DNA from 2 places in the Cellulomonas sp. NEAU-ZC6 genome. Region 2 is predicted to be linked to the other one. Evidence: riboswitches for the same ligand, from Rfam matches in the RefSeq annotation. Region 2 holds a riboswitch; the other holds the start of a gene.
What was found. Region 2 has a riboswitch for thiamine pyrophosphate ahead of AC1050_RS13915 (YkoF family thiamine/hydroxymethylpyrimidine-binding protein). Riboswitches for the same ligand answer to the same signal wherever they lie in the genome.
Positions count from the first base shown of each region.

Region 1 (7,305 bases), on a different contig from region 2:
CCACATCGGCTACATGATCTTCGGCATCGCGCTCGCCTCGGAGACCGGCTGGGCCGCGGCGATCTACTACGTCGCGCACCACATCATCGTGCAGACCGGCCTGTTCCTGGTGGCGGGGCTGATCGAACGCCGGGGCGGGTCGACGTCGCTCGACTCGCTCGGCGGCCTGGCGAAGATCGCGCCGGTGCTGGCGATCCTGTTCTTCATCCCCGCGATGAACCTCGGCGGCATCCCGCCGCTGTCCGGGTTCCTCGGCAAGGTCGGGCTGCTGCAGGCCGGCGTGCAGGACGGCTCCGGGCTGGCCCTGACCCTGGTGGTGGGCGGCGTGCTCACCTCGCTGCTCACGCTCTACGCGCTGATCAAGGCGTGGAACAAGGCGTTCTGGCAGACCCCGCCGGAGCCGGTGCCCGACACGCACCTGCCCCGCGGCATGGTCGGCTCCGCCGGTGCCCTCGTGGTGCTCGGCCTGGCCCTGACCGTCGGTGCCGGACCCCTCTACGGGTACGCCGAGCGCGCGGCCGGCGCGCTGGCCGACCGCTCCGTGTACATCCAGTCCGTGCTGCCGGAGGACGGCCGCGGGTCCGGGGAGTCCGTCGACGCGGCGAGGGAGGGCGACCGGTGAGCCTGCACCCGCGCCGTCGCCGGCTGGCGACCCAGTGGCCGACCATGCTGTGGCTGGTCGCCGTCTGGGTCCTGCTGTGGGGCGACTTCTCGTTCGGGAACCTCCTGGCGGGCGCGGTGATCGCCGTGGCGGTCACCGGTCTGCTGCGGATGACCCCCATCGAGTTCCACGGCACGATCCGCCCCGTCGCGCTGGCCGTGCTGGTCGGCCGGTTCGCGTGGGACCTCGTGCACGCCTCGGTCGAGGTCTCCTGGGTCGCGCTGCGGCCCCGGCACACCCCCCGCGGAGCCGTGATCGGGGTCCAGCTGCGCAACCACTCGGACCTGTACCTGACGATGACCGCGGAGCTCTGCTCGCTGGTCCCCGGGTCGCTGGTCGTCGAGGCGCACCGGCTGACGGGCATGCTCTACCTGCACGTGCTGGACGTCGAGCAGTCCGGCGGCGTGGAGCGGGCGCGGCGCACCGTGCTCGAGCAGGAGGAGCGCGTGCTGCGGGCCTTCGCCTCGGACAGCGAGCTGCGGGAGGCGGGCCTCGAGCCGCGCGGCCGCGGCGCCCGACGCGCGGAGGTGCGCGCATGACCGTCGTCCTGCTGATCTGCGCCGCGCTGCTCACCGCCGCCGGCGTCCTGGCCCTGATCCGCGCCGAGCGCGGGCCGTCGATGCTCGACCGGACCGTGGCGCTCGACATCATCGTGACCGTCGTGGTGGCGGCCGTGGCGCTCTACGCCGCCGCCGAGCGCCGGACCGACGTCGTGCCGATCCTCGTGGTGCTGTCGCTGGTCGGCTTCGTCGGATCGACGACCATCGCCCGGTTCGCGTCCGTCGAGCCCGAGGGCGAGGGCCGCGTGCGGTCCCGCGAGGAGATCGCGGCGGAGGAGGCCGAGCGGATCCGCGCCGAGGAGGAGGCCGAGACCGCCCGCCGCGCGCGCCGGGCGCGCGAGGCCGAGGCGTCCGCCGTCGAGGCCCCGAGGCCCGCCGCGGACCCGGCCGAGGTCCGGGCCGAGCACGCCGCGCACGGCGACCAGGCGCGGCGTGCCGAGACCGTGCCCGACGAGGACCGCCGCGAGCACGGCGACGAGGCGCAGGTCGACGAGCACGGGCCGGGGGAGCACGCGGACGCCGCCGAGCTGGCCGGCGCGGACGCCGCCGCGGACCGGGCCGCGGCCGAGCGCGCGACGACCGACCACCCGTCCGACCGGTCCGAGCAGGGAGGTGCCCGATGAGCTGGGACACCATCGCGGACGTGGTGTCCGCGGTCTGCATGCTCGGCGGCGCGCTGCTCGCGCTGGCCGCCGGCGTCGGCGTGCTGCGGTTCCCCGACCTGCTGTCCCGGATGCACGCCGGGACCAAGCCGCAGGTGCTCGGGCTGATCCTGGTGCTGATCGGGCTGTCGCTGCGGCTGCGCTCCGGCGCCGCCGTGTGGGCGCTGGTGCTCGTCGCGCTGTTCCAGATGCTGACGGCGCCCGTCGCCGCGCACCTGGTGGGTCGCGCCGGCTACCGCACCGGCAAGGTCCGCCGGGACCTGCTGGTCGTCGACGAGCTGACGCAGGCGCAGGACGAGGTCGACGGCCGCGACGGCGGCGAGGCGGACGAGAGCCGCGACGAGCGGGACGCCTGACCCGCGCCGGGCAGCACGACGCCGGTGGCGGTCCGTCACGGCCCGCCACCGGCGTCGTCCGGAAGGTCAGCCGGGGAGGCGGCGGTTCCGGTCCACGCGCTGCACGAACTTCTTGGTGCCGCGGGTCGCGAACACGCGAGCCAGCGACACGGCGCCCGACGTGATCGCGGCGGCCAGGACGACCTCGCCGATCCGGATGTCGGTCGCGTCGTCCTCGGGCTTCGGCGGCTTGTGCCCCGAGGTGGCCTTCCAGACGGCGTCGACGGCCTTGCCGGCCAGCCAGGCGACCGCACCGGCGACGACCAGGCCGGTGATCTTGGCGAACGTGGACTGGGCTTCTTCGTCGGCCACGGGACCTCCAGGGTCGGGCGTCGTGCGGGCTCGGGTACCCGGCCCACGCTAGCGCCGTGGCGGCCCGGCCGCAGGTCACGGGCGGTCCGGGCCGGGCGCGCGCGGGCGGGGCCGGACGGCGCGCCCGTGCGGTGTAGGGTCGGCGGCGAACGACAGGGGAGCGTCCCGGGTCGCGCGACAAGCCGCGGCCCGACCGACGCTGAGAGTGCGGACGGACCGCAGACCCTCGAACCTGATCCGGTTAGCACCGGCGTAGGGAGTCGGGACTTCTCAGTCGCCCCGTGCCGTCGTGCACCGCTCGCGCGGGCGCGCCGGTGCGGAGCGACCCCCTCGGTGCCCATCGAGGAGGAACCACCATGGCGCGCACGCGCGCACACCGCCGGGCGTCCCGGCTCCCCGCCCCCGCGGGGCTGGCCGGGCTCGCCGCCACGGCCCTGGCCCTGTCCGCCTGCTCCGTCGCGGGGTCGTCCGGCTCGGCGTCGACCGCGGACCCCGCCGGGTCCGGCAGCGGCACCGTCACGCTGGTCACGCACGACTCGTTCCACGTGAGCGACGGGCTGCTGGAGCAGTTCGAGGAGGAGACCGGGCTGACGGTCACCCAGGTCGCGCCCGGTGACGGCGGGGCCCTGGTCAACCAGCTGATCCTGACCAAGGACGCGCCCCTGGGCGACGTCGTCTACGGGATCGACAACACCTTCGCCTCGCGGGCGATCGACGAGGGCGTGCTGGAGCCGTACGAGTCGCAGGTCCCCGCGGCCGCCGACGCCGCCCGGTACGCGCCCGACGGCTCGGGCTCGCTGACCGCGATCGACATGGGCGACGTCTGCCTGAACGTCGACCACGCCTGGTTCGCCGCGCAGGGCATCCCGGAGCCGGCCACGCTCGAGGACCTGACCGACCCGCGGTACGCGGACCTCACGGTGGTCACCAACGCCGCGACCAGCAGCCCGGGCCTGGCGTTCCTGCTCGCGACCGTGGGCGCGTTCGGCGAGGACGGCTGGCAGCAGTACTGGGCCGACCTGCAGGCGAACGGGCTGAAGGTCGCCGAGGGCTGGTCCGACGCCTACTACACCGACTTCTCCGGCGGCGGCGGGGGCGGCCCGAGGCCGATCGCGCTGTCCTACGCGTCGTCCCCGCCCGAGACCGTCCCCGAGGGCGGCGGCGAGCCGACCACCGGCGCGCTGCTGGACACGTGCTTCCGGCAGGTCGAGTACGCCGGCGTGCTGGCCGGCGCGCAGAACCCCGAGGGCGCGCAGCAGCTGGTCGACTGGCTGCTGTCCGACGAGGTGCAGGCCGACATCCCCGGCTCGATGTACATGTACCCGGTCAGCTCGGCCGTGGACCTGCCGGAGTCCTGGGCGCAGTGGGCGCCGCTCGCAGAGCAGCCGTTCGAGGTCCCGCTGGACGACATCGCCGCGCACCGCGACGACTGGGTCCGGGAGTGGACCGACCTGGTGACGGGCTGAGCACGCCCCGATGAGCACCACCACGCGGCCGTCCCCGGCCGGCACCCGCCGGCCGGGGGCGCCCGCGCGCCCGGGACCGGACCGGCCGCCGCTGCGGCCGCCCGCGCGGGCGTGGGCCGTCGGCCGGGGTGCCGCCTGGGCGGTCGCCGCCGCGGTGCCGCTGGTGTTCCTCGGCGTGTTCTTCGCGTGGCCGGTGCTGGCGCTGGTCGGGCGCGGGTTCGTGCCCGACGGTGCGCTCGACCTGTCGGGCTTCACCGAGGTGTTCGCCCGGCCCCGCACCTGGCGGATCATCGGGCTGACCCTGGCGCAGGGTGCCATCGGCACGGTGCTCGCCGTGCTGCTGGGCGTCCCCGGCGCCTACGTGCTGTACCGGTGCCGGTTCCCCGGGCGGGGCGCGCTCCGGGCGTTCGTCACCGTGCCGTTCGTGCTCCCGACCGTCGTCGTCGGCGTCGCGTTCCGGGCGCTGCTGCGGGAGAACGGGCCGCTGGGGTTCCTGCAGCTGGACGGCACGTTCACCGCGATCATCGCGGCGCTGGTGTTCTTCAACTACGCCGTCGTGGTCCGCACGGTCGGCGGCATGTGGGAGCGGCTCGACCCGCGGCCGGAGCAGGCCGCGCGGTCGCTCGGCGCGTCGCCCGCCCGGGCCTTCCGGACCGTCACCCTGCCCGCGCTGACCCCGGCCATCACGTCCGCCGCGTCGCTGGTGTTCCTGTTCTGCGCGACGGCGTTCGGCACGGTGCTGGTGCTCGGCGGGATGCGGTTCGGGACGGTGGAGACCGAGATCTGGATCCAGACGACGCAGTTCCTGGACCTGCGGGCCGCCGCGGTGCTCTCGGTGGTGCAGGTGGTGGTCGTCGCCGGCGCGCTGGCCGTCGCGGCGCGGGCGCGGTCGCGCCGGGAGCGCGCGCTGTCCCTGGTCGACACCGCCGTCGCCGCGACCGGCCGCCCGCACCCGCTGCCCGCCGCGGTGACCGCCGTGGTGCTGGTCCTGCTGGCGCTGCCGCTCGGCACGCTGGTGGCGGGCTCCCTGCGGACCGGCGACGGGTGGGGCCTCGGCCACTACCGGGCGCTCGGCACCACCGGCGGGCGCAACGCGCTGACGGTGACGGTGTGGGAGGCGCTGGGCAACTCGCTCCGGATCGCCGTCGACGCGACCGTGCTGGCGCTGGTCGTCGGCTGCCTGGTCGCCCTCGTGGTGTCCCGGCGCCCCCGGGTCCCCGCGGCCCGGCGCGCGGTCGGGGTGCTCGACGGCGTGTTCATGCTGCCGCTCGGCGTCTCCGCGGTGACCGTCGGGTTCGGCGCGCTGCTGACGCTCGGGCACCCGTTCGGCATCGCGACCGACCTGCGCAGCACCGGGGTGCTGGTGCCGGTGGTGCAGGCGGTCGTCGCCGTGCCGCTGGTGGTGCGGACCGTGCTGCCGGTGCTGCGGGCCGTCGACCCCCGGCTGCGCGAGGCCGCGGGCACCCTGGGCGCCGGGCCGGGCCGGGTGCTGCTCGGCGTCGACGGCGCGCTGGCTGCGCGGTCCGTCGGGCTCGCGATCGGGTTCGCGTTCGCGGTGTCGCTGGGCGAGTTCGGCGCCACGGCGTTCCTCGCCCGTCCCGACAGCCCGACGCTGCCCGTCGTGATCTTCCGGCTGATCGGGCAGCCGGGTGCCGACAACTACGGGATGGCGCTGGCCGCCAGCGTGGTGCTCGCCGCGCTGACCGCCGGCGTGATGGCCCTCGCGGAGCGTCTGCGCGGGCCGGTGGGAGGAGAGCTGTGACCGACGACGGGCTGGGCGTGCGGGACCTGGTGGTCCGCTACCGGGGCACCGGGCGCGGTGCGGGCGAGGTCACCGCCGTGGCCGGGGTGTCCCTCGACGTGCCCGCCGGCCAGGTGCTCGGGCTGCTCGGGCCGTCCGGCTGCGGCAAGTCCTCGCTGCTGCGCGCCGTCGCCGGGCTGGAGCCGCCGGCGGCCGGCTCGGTGACCTGGGACGGCACGGACCTGACCCGGGTGCCCGTGCACCGGCGGGGGTTCGGGCTGGTGTTCCAGGACGGCCAGCTGTTCCCGCACCACGACGTCGCCGGCAACGTGGCGTACGGGCTGCGCGCGCTCGACCGCGCCGCGCGCGCGGACCGGGTCGCCGAGCTGCTGGCCCTGGTCGGCCTGCCGGGGTACGCGGCGCGGCCGGTCGCCACGTTGTCCGGCGGTGAGCGGCAGCGGGTCGCGCTCGCCCGGTCGCTGGCGCCCCGTCCCCGGCTGCTCCTGCTGGACGAGCCGCTGTCCGCCCTGGACCGGTCGCTGCGCGAGCGGCTCGCCGACGACCTCCGGCACGCCCTGGTCGCCACCGGCACCACCGCCGTGTTCGTCACGCACGACCAGGACGAGGCGTTCACCGTCGCCGACCGGGTCGCCGTGATGTCCGCCGGTCGGCTGCTGCAGCTGGACGCCCCCGAGGCGCTGTGGCGGCGGCCGGCGTCGCGCGAGGTGGCGGAGTTCCTCGGCTACCGGACGTTCCTGGACGGCGCGCCGCTGGCCGTGGCGCCGGGTGGCTGGCGTGTGCTGGCGCCCGACGACGAGGGCGCCGCGACGCCCGTGCGGTCCGCGCTGGTCACCGGGCGACGCACGCGGCGCGGTCGCGTCGAGCTGGTCGCCCTGCTCGACGGCGAGGACGTGCCCGTCACCGCGGCGCTGCCGCCCACCGGCGACGTGCCGGCCGCGGGGGAGCGGGTCCGGGTGGCCGCCGACGAGGGCGCGGTCGCGGTCGTCGGCGGCTGAGGTCCGCCGCGGGCCCGCGTGGCTCAGGTCAGGCGGAGCTGCCACCCGCCGCACCCGCCCGCGGGCCGGAAGCCCAGCGCCACGTTGATCGCCAGCATGTGCGCGTTCTCCTCGGCGTTCCAGGTGACGATCCGGCGGGCCGCGGGCTGCACCTCGGCCAGCCGCGCCAGGTTGGCCGTCTTCACCAGCATCCCCAGCCGCCGGCCGCGGTGCTCGCGCAGCACCAGCGTGTCGTCCTGGTAGAGGAGCTCCTCGGTGTCCGGGCGGCTGAGCAGCACCGAGAACGCCGCCAGCACGCCCGTCGGCCGGTGCAGCGCCGCGGAGACGCGGTAGGTCATCTCCCGCTCGACGAACGCCTGCTCGGCGGTGCGGATGCGCGCGGCGTCCCAGACGTCCTCGCGCAGGTCCAGCCCGCCCGACGGGGCGTCGGTGCTCATCCGGGTCTGCAGCAGCGCGTACTGGTCGACCAGCTCCTCGGGGCAGCGCCGGTCC
Region 1 covers NZ_JBXFYH010000004.1:232,582-239,886, forward strand. The annotation lists gene AC1050_RS17075 (Na+/H+ antiporter subunit D) at 1-622, shown strand, start outside; gene AC1050_RS17080 (Na+/H+ antiporter subunit E) at 619-1,200, shown strand; gene AC1050_RS17085 (MrpF/PhaF family protein) at 1,197-1,844, shown strand; gene mnhG (monovalent cation/H(+) antiporter subunit G) at 1,841-2,239, shown strand; gene AC1050_RS17095 (DUF4235 domain-containing protein) at 2,306-2,590, opposite strand; TPP riboswitch at 2,735-2,866, shown strand; gene AC1050_RS17100 (thiamine ABC transporter substrate-binding protein) at 2,947-4,056, shown strand; gene AC1050_RS17105 (ABC transporter permease) at 4,067-5,818, shown strand; gene AC1050_RS17110 (ABC transporter ATP-binding protein) at 5,815-6,813, shown strand; gene AC1050_RS17115 (GNAT family N-acetyltransferase) at 6,837-7,305, opposite strand, start outside.
Region 1: it holds a riboswitch for thiamine pyrophosphate, as region 2 does, so the genes downstream of both, AC1050_RS17100 (thiamine ABC transporter substrate-binding protein) here and AC1050_RS13915 (YkoF family thiamine/hydroxymethylpyrimidine-binding protein) in region 2, are expected to answer to the same signal.

Region 2 (7,305 bases):
CGGGCTCGCTGCCGCGGGCGTAGACGCCGCGCGGGAACCGGCGGTCGTCCGGCCCGGTCACGCCGGCGCCTCGGGAGCCGGGCGCGCGCCGAACACCGCGGTGCCGACACGCACGATCGTCGCGCCCTCCGCGACGGCGGCCTCGAGGTCGCGGCTCATGCCCATCGACAGCTCGACCGCGGCGCCCGTGCCCGGCTCGGCGCTGCCCGCGACCTTGTCCCGCAGGTCCCGCAGCAGCGCGTACCCGGCGCGGACCGCGCGCTCGTCGGTGGTGTTGGCGCCGATCGTCATGAAGCCCCGCAGCCGCAGCCGGTCGTGCGCGGTCACCGCGCGGACCACGTCGAGCGCGTCCTGCGGCGCGGCGCCGTGCTTGGTGGGCTCGCCGGAGACGTTCACCTGCACCAGCACGTCCAGCGTCCGGTCGACGTCCGCGCACCGGCGGGCCAGGCGGTCGGCGAGCGCCGGGGAGTCGACGCTCTGCACGCAGGTCGCCCAGCGGAGCGCGGCGTTGACCTTGTTGGACTGCAGCGGGCCGATCACGTGCAGCTCGGGCGCGAGGTCGGTCAGCTCCGGGGCCTTGGCGACCAGCTCCTGCACGCGGTTCTCGCCCACCAGCACCCGGCGCGCGGCACCGGCCGTGGTCGCGGTGCCCGCCATGTCCGCGAGCAGGGCGGCGCGCACCGTCGCGGCGTCGGTGGTCTTGGTGGCGAGCAGCAGCCGCACGGATCCCGCGTCGCGGCCGGCGGCGGCCTCGGCTGCGGCGATCCGCGCCCGCACGCGGGCGAGCCGCTCCGCCACCTCCGTCGCCCCGGTCGTCATGCGTGCGACCCTAACCGCTGCGGGTGACGTCGCCCCGCTCGTCCGCCGCCGCGGCGTACCGGTGCGCCAGCTCCCGGGCGGCGGCGCGCAGCTCCGGCGGCCCGACCACGGTCAGCGGGGCGTCGAACATGCCCAGCCACGCGGCGAGCCCGCCCCAGGACCACGACCCCGCGACCACCCGGCAGCGCCTGGCGTCGATCGGCTCCACGACGTCGGCCGGGCCGGACCACCGCGCGACGACGGACGCGGGGGCGTCCACGACGGCCTCGCCGCGGCAGGGGTGCAGCGCCCCGGCGAACTGCTGCTGCAGGTAGGCGGCGACGTCGGGCTCCGGCAGGGCGCGACGCTCGAACCGGGGGCCGGTGGGGGTGCGGGGGTGCAGCCGGTCCACGCGGAACGTGCGCCAGTCGGCGCGGTCCAGGTCCCAGGCGACCAGGTACCAGCGGCGGCCGCGGGTCACCAGGTGGTGCGGCTCGGCGCGCCGGGGGCGCCCGGGCTCCTCGGCGTGGTCGGGTGCCCGGTAGTCGAACCGCAGCACCTCGCGCGCGCGGACCGCGGCGCCGATCGCCAGCAGCCGCTCGGTGTCGACCCGCTCCTCGTCCGGCGCGTCGGCCCGGCGGACGGCGGTCAGCTCCAGGCCCTCGACCCGTGCCCGCAGCCGGGCGGGCAGCACCTGGCGCAGGGTGGCCAGCGCGCGGGCCGCGGCCTCGTCGAGCCCGTCGACGCCGGTCGTCGCGGTCTGCAGCGCGACGGCGAGCGCGACGACCTGCTCGTCGTCGAGCATCAGCGGCGGCATGGCGCTGCCGGCCGCCAGCCGGTACCCGCCGTCCGGCCCCTTGGTGGCGTGCACGGGGTAGCCGAGGGCGCGCAGCCGGTCGACGTCCCGCCGCACGGTCCGGGCGCTCACGCCCAGCCGGTCCGCGAGCACGTCGCCCGGCCAGTCCCGGCGCGTCTGCAGCAGCGAGAGCAGGGACAGCAGCCGCGACGACGGCGTCGCGGCGGCGGCATCCACGGAATCGGCCATGCCAGCAGTCTGCTCCCGGTAGCGGACAGGATCTGACCGCTACCCCGAGCACCGTGGGGACCTCGACCGAGGTGAGGGGAGCGGGACGTGATCCGTACGAGCGGACTGACCAAGGACTTCAGCGGGGGCAAGGGGCCGACCGTGCACGCCGTGCGCGGCATCGACCTGGACATCGGACCGGGGGAGCTGGTGGCGGTGCTCGGCCCGAACGGCGCGGGCAAGACCACGACGATCCGGATGCTGACCACGCTGATCGCGCCGACCGCGGGCACCGCGCAGGTGGCCGGGGCCGACATCGCCCGGGAATCGGCGCTGGTGCGGCGGCGGATCGGCTACGTCGGGCAGGGCAACGGCGCCGGGCACGCCCAGCGCGCGCTCGACGAGCTGGTCGTGCAGGGCGTCGTGTACGGCCTGGACCGGCGGGACGCCCGCCGCCGGGCCGGGGAGCTGATGGCGCAGCTCGACCTGGAGCCGCTCGCGCGGCGCAAGGTCTCGGACCTGTCCGGCCGGCAGCGGCGGCGGCTCGACGTGGCGCTCGGCCTGGTGCACGCGCCCCGGCTGCTGTTCCTGGACGAGCCGTCGACCGGGCTGGACCCGCACAACCGCGCGAACCTGTGGGAGCACATCCTGCGGCTGCGCGCGCAGCACGACATGACCGTGGTGCTGACCACGCACTACCTGGACGAGGCCGACTCGATGGCCGAGCGGGTGGTGGTGGTCGACGACGGCCGGGTCATCGCCGACGACACCGCGGCGGGGCTCAAGCACACCCTGGCCGGCGACCGGCTGGAGCTCGGCGTCGCGGACCCCGCCGACGCGCCCGCGCTGGCCGGGATCGTGGAGCGGGCCCCCGGTGCGCGGGACCTCGAGGTGGACGGCACCGCCGTGCGTGCGCGGGTCGCCGACGCCCCCACCGCCCTGCCCGGCGTGCTCGCCGAGGCCGCCCTGCGCGGCGTCGCGGTCACCCGGGCCTCGGGCCACCAGCCCACCCTCGACGACGTGTTCCTGACCCTGACCGGCCGCAGCCTGCGCGACGAGGGCGCGCGGCCGGCCCAGCCCGTGGAGGTGGCGGCATGACCGCGACGACCGTTCCCGCCCGCGAGACGCTGCCGGCCCGCGAGGCCGCCCGGTCCTGGTGGGGTGACGCGTGGCTCGTGATGACCCGCGAGCTGCTGCCGACCCTGCGCGACCCGTTCTCCGTGGTGTTCGGCCTGATCCAGCCGGTCGTGTTCCTGGCGCTGTTCGGCCCGCTGCTGGCGGGCTCGGTGGGCGACGGGCTGCCCGGCGGTGACGTCTGGGCGTGGTTCGTGCCGGGGATCCTGGTGATGACCACGCTGTTCGGCACGTCGACCACGGGCGCCAACCTGCTGTTCGAGATGCAGACGGGCGCGCACGAGCGGTTGCTGGTCACCCCGCTGGCCCGGTCGGCGCAGCTGGTCGGCCGCTCCTGGAAGGAGATGGTGCCCATCGTCGCGCAGTCGGTCGTCGTGGTGGTCGTGATGCTGCCGTTCGGGTTCACGTTCAGCCCGCTCGGCGCCGTGGTCGGCCTGGTGCTGCTCGCCGTGTTCGGCGTCGGGATCGGGTCGCTGTCCTACGCGCTGGCCATCGCGGTCCGGAAGCAGGACTGGATGTTCTGGGCGGTGCAGCAGACGCTGCTGTTCCCGCTGCTGATCCTGTCCGGCATGCTGCTGCCCCTGGAGACCGGGCCGGGGTGGATGCAGGTCGCCGCCGACGTGAACCCGCTGCGGTACGTCGTCGACGCGGAGCGCGCGCTGTTCGCCGGCGACCTGGCGACGAGCACGGTGGCGTGGGGCGCGGTCGCGGCGGTGCTCACGGCGGCGCTCGGCCTGCTGGTCGGCGTCCGCACCCTCGCCCGCAGCGCCCGCTGACCCCGCCCGCCCCGGCGCCCCCACCCCTCGGTCCGCCGAGGTCGAGCGATCGCGCCGAGGTCGAGCGTTCTCCCGCTCGACCTCGGGCCGGGGACTCTCCCTCGGCGACCGGGGTGGGGCGGGGGCGCGGCGGCCGGGCGGGGCCGGCGGGTCAGGGGCGGGCGATGTCGGCGACCGTGGCCGACGTCAGGGCGACGAGGTCGCCGGGGGCCAGCTCGACGTCGAGGCCGCGCCGCCCGCCCGAGACGAACACCGTGTCGAACAGCCACACGGTCTCGTCGACGACGGTCGGGTGCGCGGTCCGCTGCCCGATCGGCGAGATGCCGCCGACCACGTACCCCGTCGCGCGCTGGGCGGCGGCGGGGTCGGCCAGCGCGGCCTTCTTGCCGCCCACGGCCTGGGCGAGCGCCTTGAGGTCCAGCTTGCCGGCCACCGGCACGACCGCGACGGTCAGCGTGCCGTCCACGTCGGCCATCAGCGTCTTGTACACCTGCTCGGGGTCGATGCCCAGCACCTCGGCGGCCTCCTGGCCGTAGCCGACGGTGCTGCGCGGGTCGTGCTCGTAGGCGTGCGCGGTGTGCGGGACCCCGGCCGCGGCCAGCGCGACCAGCGCGGGCGTCCCGGTCGGCGGCTGCTTCGGCTTGCTCACGCCGACCAGCCTAGGACCGTGCGGTGCCGTCGCGCGGGAGGTGCTGCTAGCGTGCGGAGCAGCACGGGAGTCCGGTGAGCCGGGCTGAGAGGGAGTACTCGAACTCCGACCGTAGAACCTGATCTGGGTCATGCCAGCGCAGGGAGCGACATCGCAGGACGCCGGACGCCCGTCCGTGCGCCCTCCCGTGCTGAGGCCGACCAGCGCAGGAGGACACCGATGACCGAGACACGCACGTCGCAGCACCCGGGGCCGCAGGTCCTGGACGACCCGACCGCCGACCCGCTGCGCTTCGGCGTCGGGGCGCGCGTGACGGTGGCGGTGATGGCGGACGACTTCGCCGACGTCATCCTCGACGTCCTGGCCCGGGTGGACACCCGCGGCCTGGTGGTGTCGACCGGTGACGTCAGCACGTACGTCGGCGGGCACGAGTCCGACCTGCAGCGCTACCTGACCGACCTGGTGGACGCGGTCGCGGCGACCGGCCGGCACGCCTCCGTGACGGTGCACCTGTCCCGGGGCTGCCCGGGCGAGGTGCGCTGCGAGCTGCCCGGGGGTGCGGGACCGCGCCCCGTCGACCTGCCCGCGGGTCGGCGCACCGGCCGCGAGGCGGTCGCCGAGTGGGCGCTGTACCCGCTGGTCGACGACGTGCGGGCCGGGGTGGAGCCCGACCACATGCGGGACATCGAGGCGGCGATCGACCTCGCCCGCCGGGCCGGCACCTTCCGCGGGTCGGAGCACTTCGTCACCCGGCTGGAGGGCGACGTCGGCGCCGTCGTCGAGACGGTGGTCGGGGCGTGGGCGCGCGTCGGCCGGAGCGTGCAGCACGTCACCAGCCACGTGACCCTGTCGCTCGGCTCCCCGTCCCGGACCCGTGGCTGAGCCGGGCGTGCGCGGGTCCGTGCGGGGCCCGCGGCGCGAGCCGCTCGCCCTGAAGGACATCGTGCTGATGGTCGTGCTCGGGGTGGTCTTCGGCTTCCTGTACTGGGCGCTGGTGCAGGCGTGGAACGGGCTCGCGGTCCTCATGGGGCCGGCCGGCGACCTGGCGCAGCACGTGCTGCTGGGCGGGTGGCTGCTGGTCGCGCCGATCGCGCTCGCGATCATCCGCCGGCCCGGGGTCGGGGTGCTCGCCGAGGTGCTGGCGTCCGTCGTCGAGGTCGTGTTCCTCGGCTCCCCGGTCGGGCCGCTGCTCGTGGTGGCCGCGCTGCTGCAGGGCCTGGGCAGCGAGATCCCGTTCGCGCTCGGCGGGTACCGCCGGTTCGGCTGGGCGCGGTTCGCCGTGTCGGGGCTGCTGGGCGCGAGCCTGGTCTTCGTCTGGTCGGCGTTCCGGTTCGGCTGGTACGGGCAGGACGTGCTGCTGCTGCGGTTCGTGCTGCAGGCGGCCTCCGGGATCCTGCTGGGCGGCCTGCTGGCCAAGGTGGTCGTGGACGCCCTGCACCGCACCGGGGTGCTCGACGGCTACGCGATCGGCCGGGACCACGCCGCCGCGCTCCCCGTCGGGCCGCGCCGTGCGGGCTGACCCCGCGGACGCCGGCGACGTGCTGGTCGTGACCGGGCTCGAGGCGGTGCTCGCGTCCGGCGACGGCATCGGACCGGTCGACCTGCGGCTCGGCCCGGGGGAGCAGGTCCTGGTGCTGGGCCCGAGCGGCGCGGGCAAGTCCACGCTGCTGCGCTGCCTGCACGGTGCCGTCCCGCACGCGGTGCCGGGCCGGGTCACCGGCACCGTCGAGGTCGCGGGCCGCGCGGTCGCCGAGCACGGCGTGGCCGACCTGGCGGAGGTCGTGGGCGTGCTCGCCCAGGACCCGGAGACCGGGGTCTGCCTGCCCGACGTCGCCGACGAGGTCGCGTTCCCCCTGGAGAACCTCGGGGCGGACCCGGTGACGATCGGGCCCGCGGTGACGGCCGCGCTGGCCGCGACCGGCGCGGCGCACCTGGCCGGGCGCCGCACCGACGGGCTGTCCGGGGGCGAGCTGCAGCGGGTCGCGCTGGCGGCGACGGTCGTCACCGCCCCGCGGCTGCTGCTGCTGGACGAGCCGACGTCGATGCTGGACGCGGACGGCGTCGCGGCGGTGCGTGCCGCGCTCGGCGCGGCCCGGGACGCGACCGGCGCCGCGTGCGTGCTGGTCGAGCACCGGCTGGACGACCTGGCGGGGGACGCCGGGCTCGCCGCGCTGCCGGCGCGCTGGGTCGTGCTCGACCGCGCGGGTCGCGTCACCCACGACGGGCCGGCCGACCGCGTGGCCGCGCAGGCCGGTCCCGAGCTGCTGGCACGCGGCTGCTGGCTGCCGCTGGACGTCGAGCTGGCGGCGGTGCTCGGCGGCCCCGTCGGGTCGCCGGAGCACCGGCGCGAGCTCCTGGCGCTGGCGGCGGCGCCGCCGCGGACCCCCGCACCCGACGCCGCCGACCCGCCCCCGCCCGGTCCCGTCCTCGCGGCCCGCGGGGTCGCGGTCGCGCCGCCGCACCGCCGGACGTACCGGCGGGCACCCGCACCGGCGCCGGTGCTGCGGGACGTCGACCTGACGCTGCGCGTGGGCGAGGTGGTCGCGCTCGTGGGTCCGAACGGCGCCGGCAAGTCCACCCTGCTCGCGTGCCTCGCGGGGTTGCTGGACCCGGTCGCCGGCACCGTCGAGGGCCCGCGTGCCGGTCTGGTCCTGCAGAACCCCGAGCACCAGCTCGCCGCGGGCACCGTCCGGGCCGAGGTCGCCGTCGGCCTGCCCGCCGGGCCGGCCACCGAGCGGCGGGTGGCGGCGGCGCTCGCGGAGTTCGACCTCACCGCGCTCGCGGAGCGGGACCCGCACCGGCTGTCCGGCGGTCAGCAGCGGCGGCTGAGCCTGGCCGCGATGCTCGTGCACGACCGCCCGTTCCTGCTCGCCGACGAGCCGACGTTCGGGCTCGACCGGCACGCGACGGGTCACGCGCTGCGG
Region 2 covers NZ_JBXFYH010000003.1:69,788-77,092, forward strand. The annotation lists gene AC1050_RS13885 (YidH family protein) at 1-61, opposite strand, end outside; gene AC1050_RS13890 (YggS family pyridoxal phosphate-dependent enzyme) at 58-819, opposite strand; gene AC1050_RS13895 (helix-turn-helix transcriptional regulator) at 830-1,843, opposite strand; gene AC1050_RS13900 (ATP-binding cassette domain-containing protein) at 1,931-2,920, shown strand; gene AC1050_RS13905 (ABC transporter permease) at 2,917-3,732, shown strand; gene ybaK (Cys-tRNA(Pro) deacylase) at 3,884-4,381, opposite strand; TPP riboswitch at 4,435-4,543, shown strand; gene AC1050_RS13915 (YkoF family thiamine/hydroxymethylpyrimidine-binding protein) at 4,601-5,263, shown strand; gene AC1050_RS13920 (ECF transporter S component) at 5,271-5,900, shown strand; gene AC1050_RS13925 (ABC transporter ATP-binding protein) at 5,890-7,305, shown strand, end outside.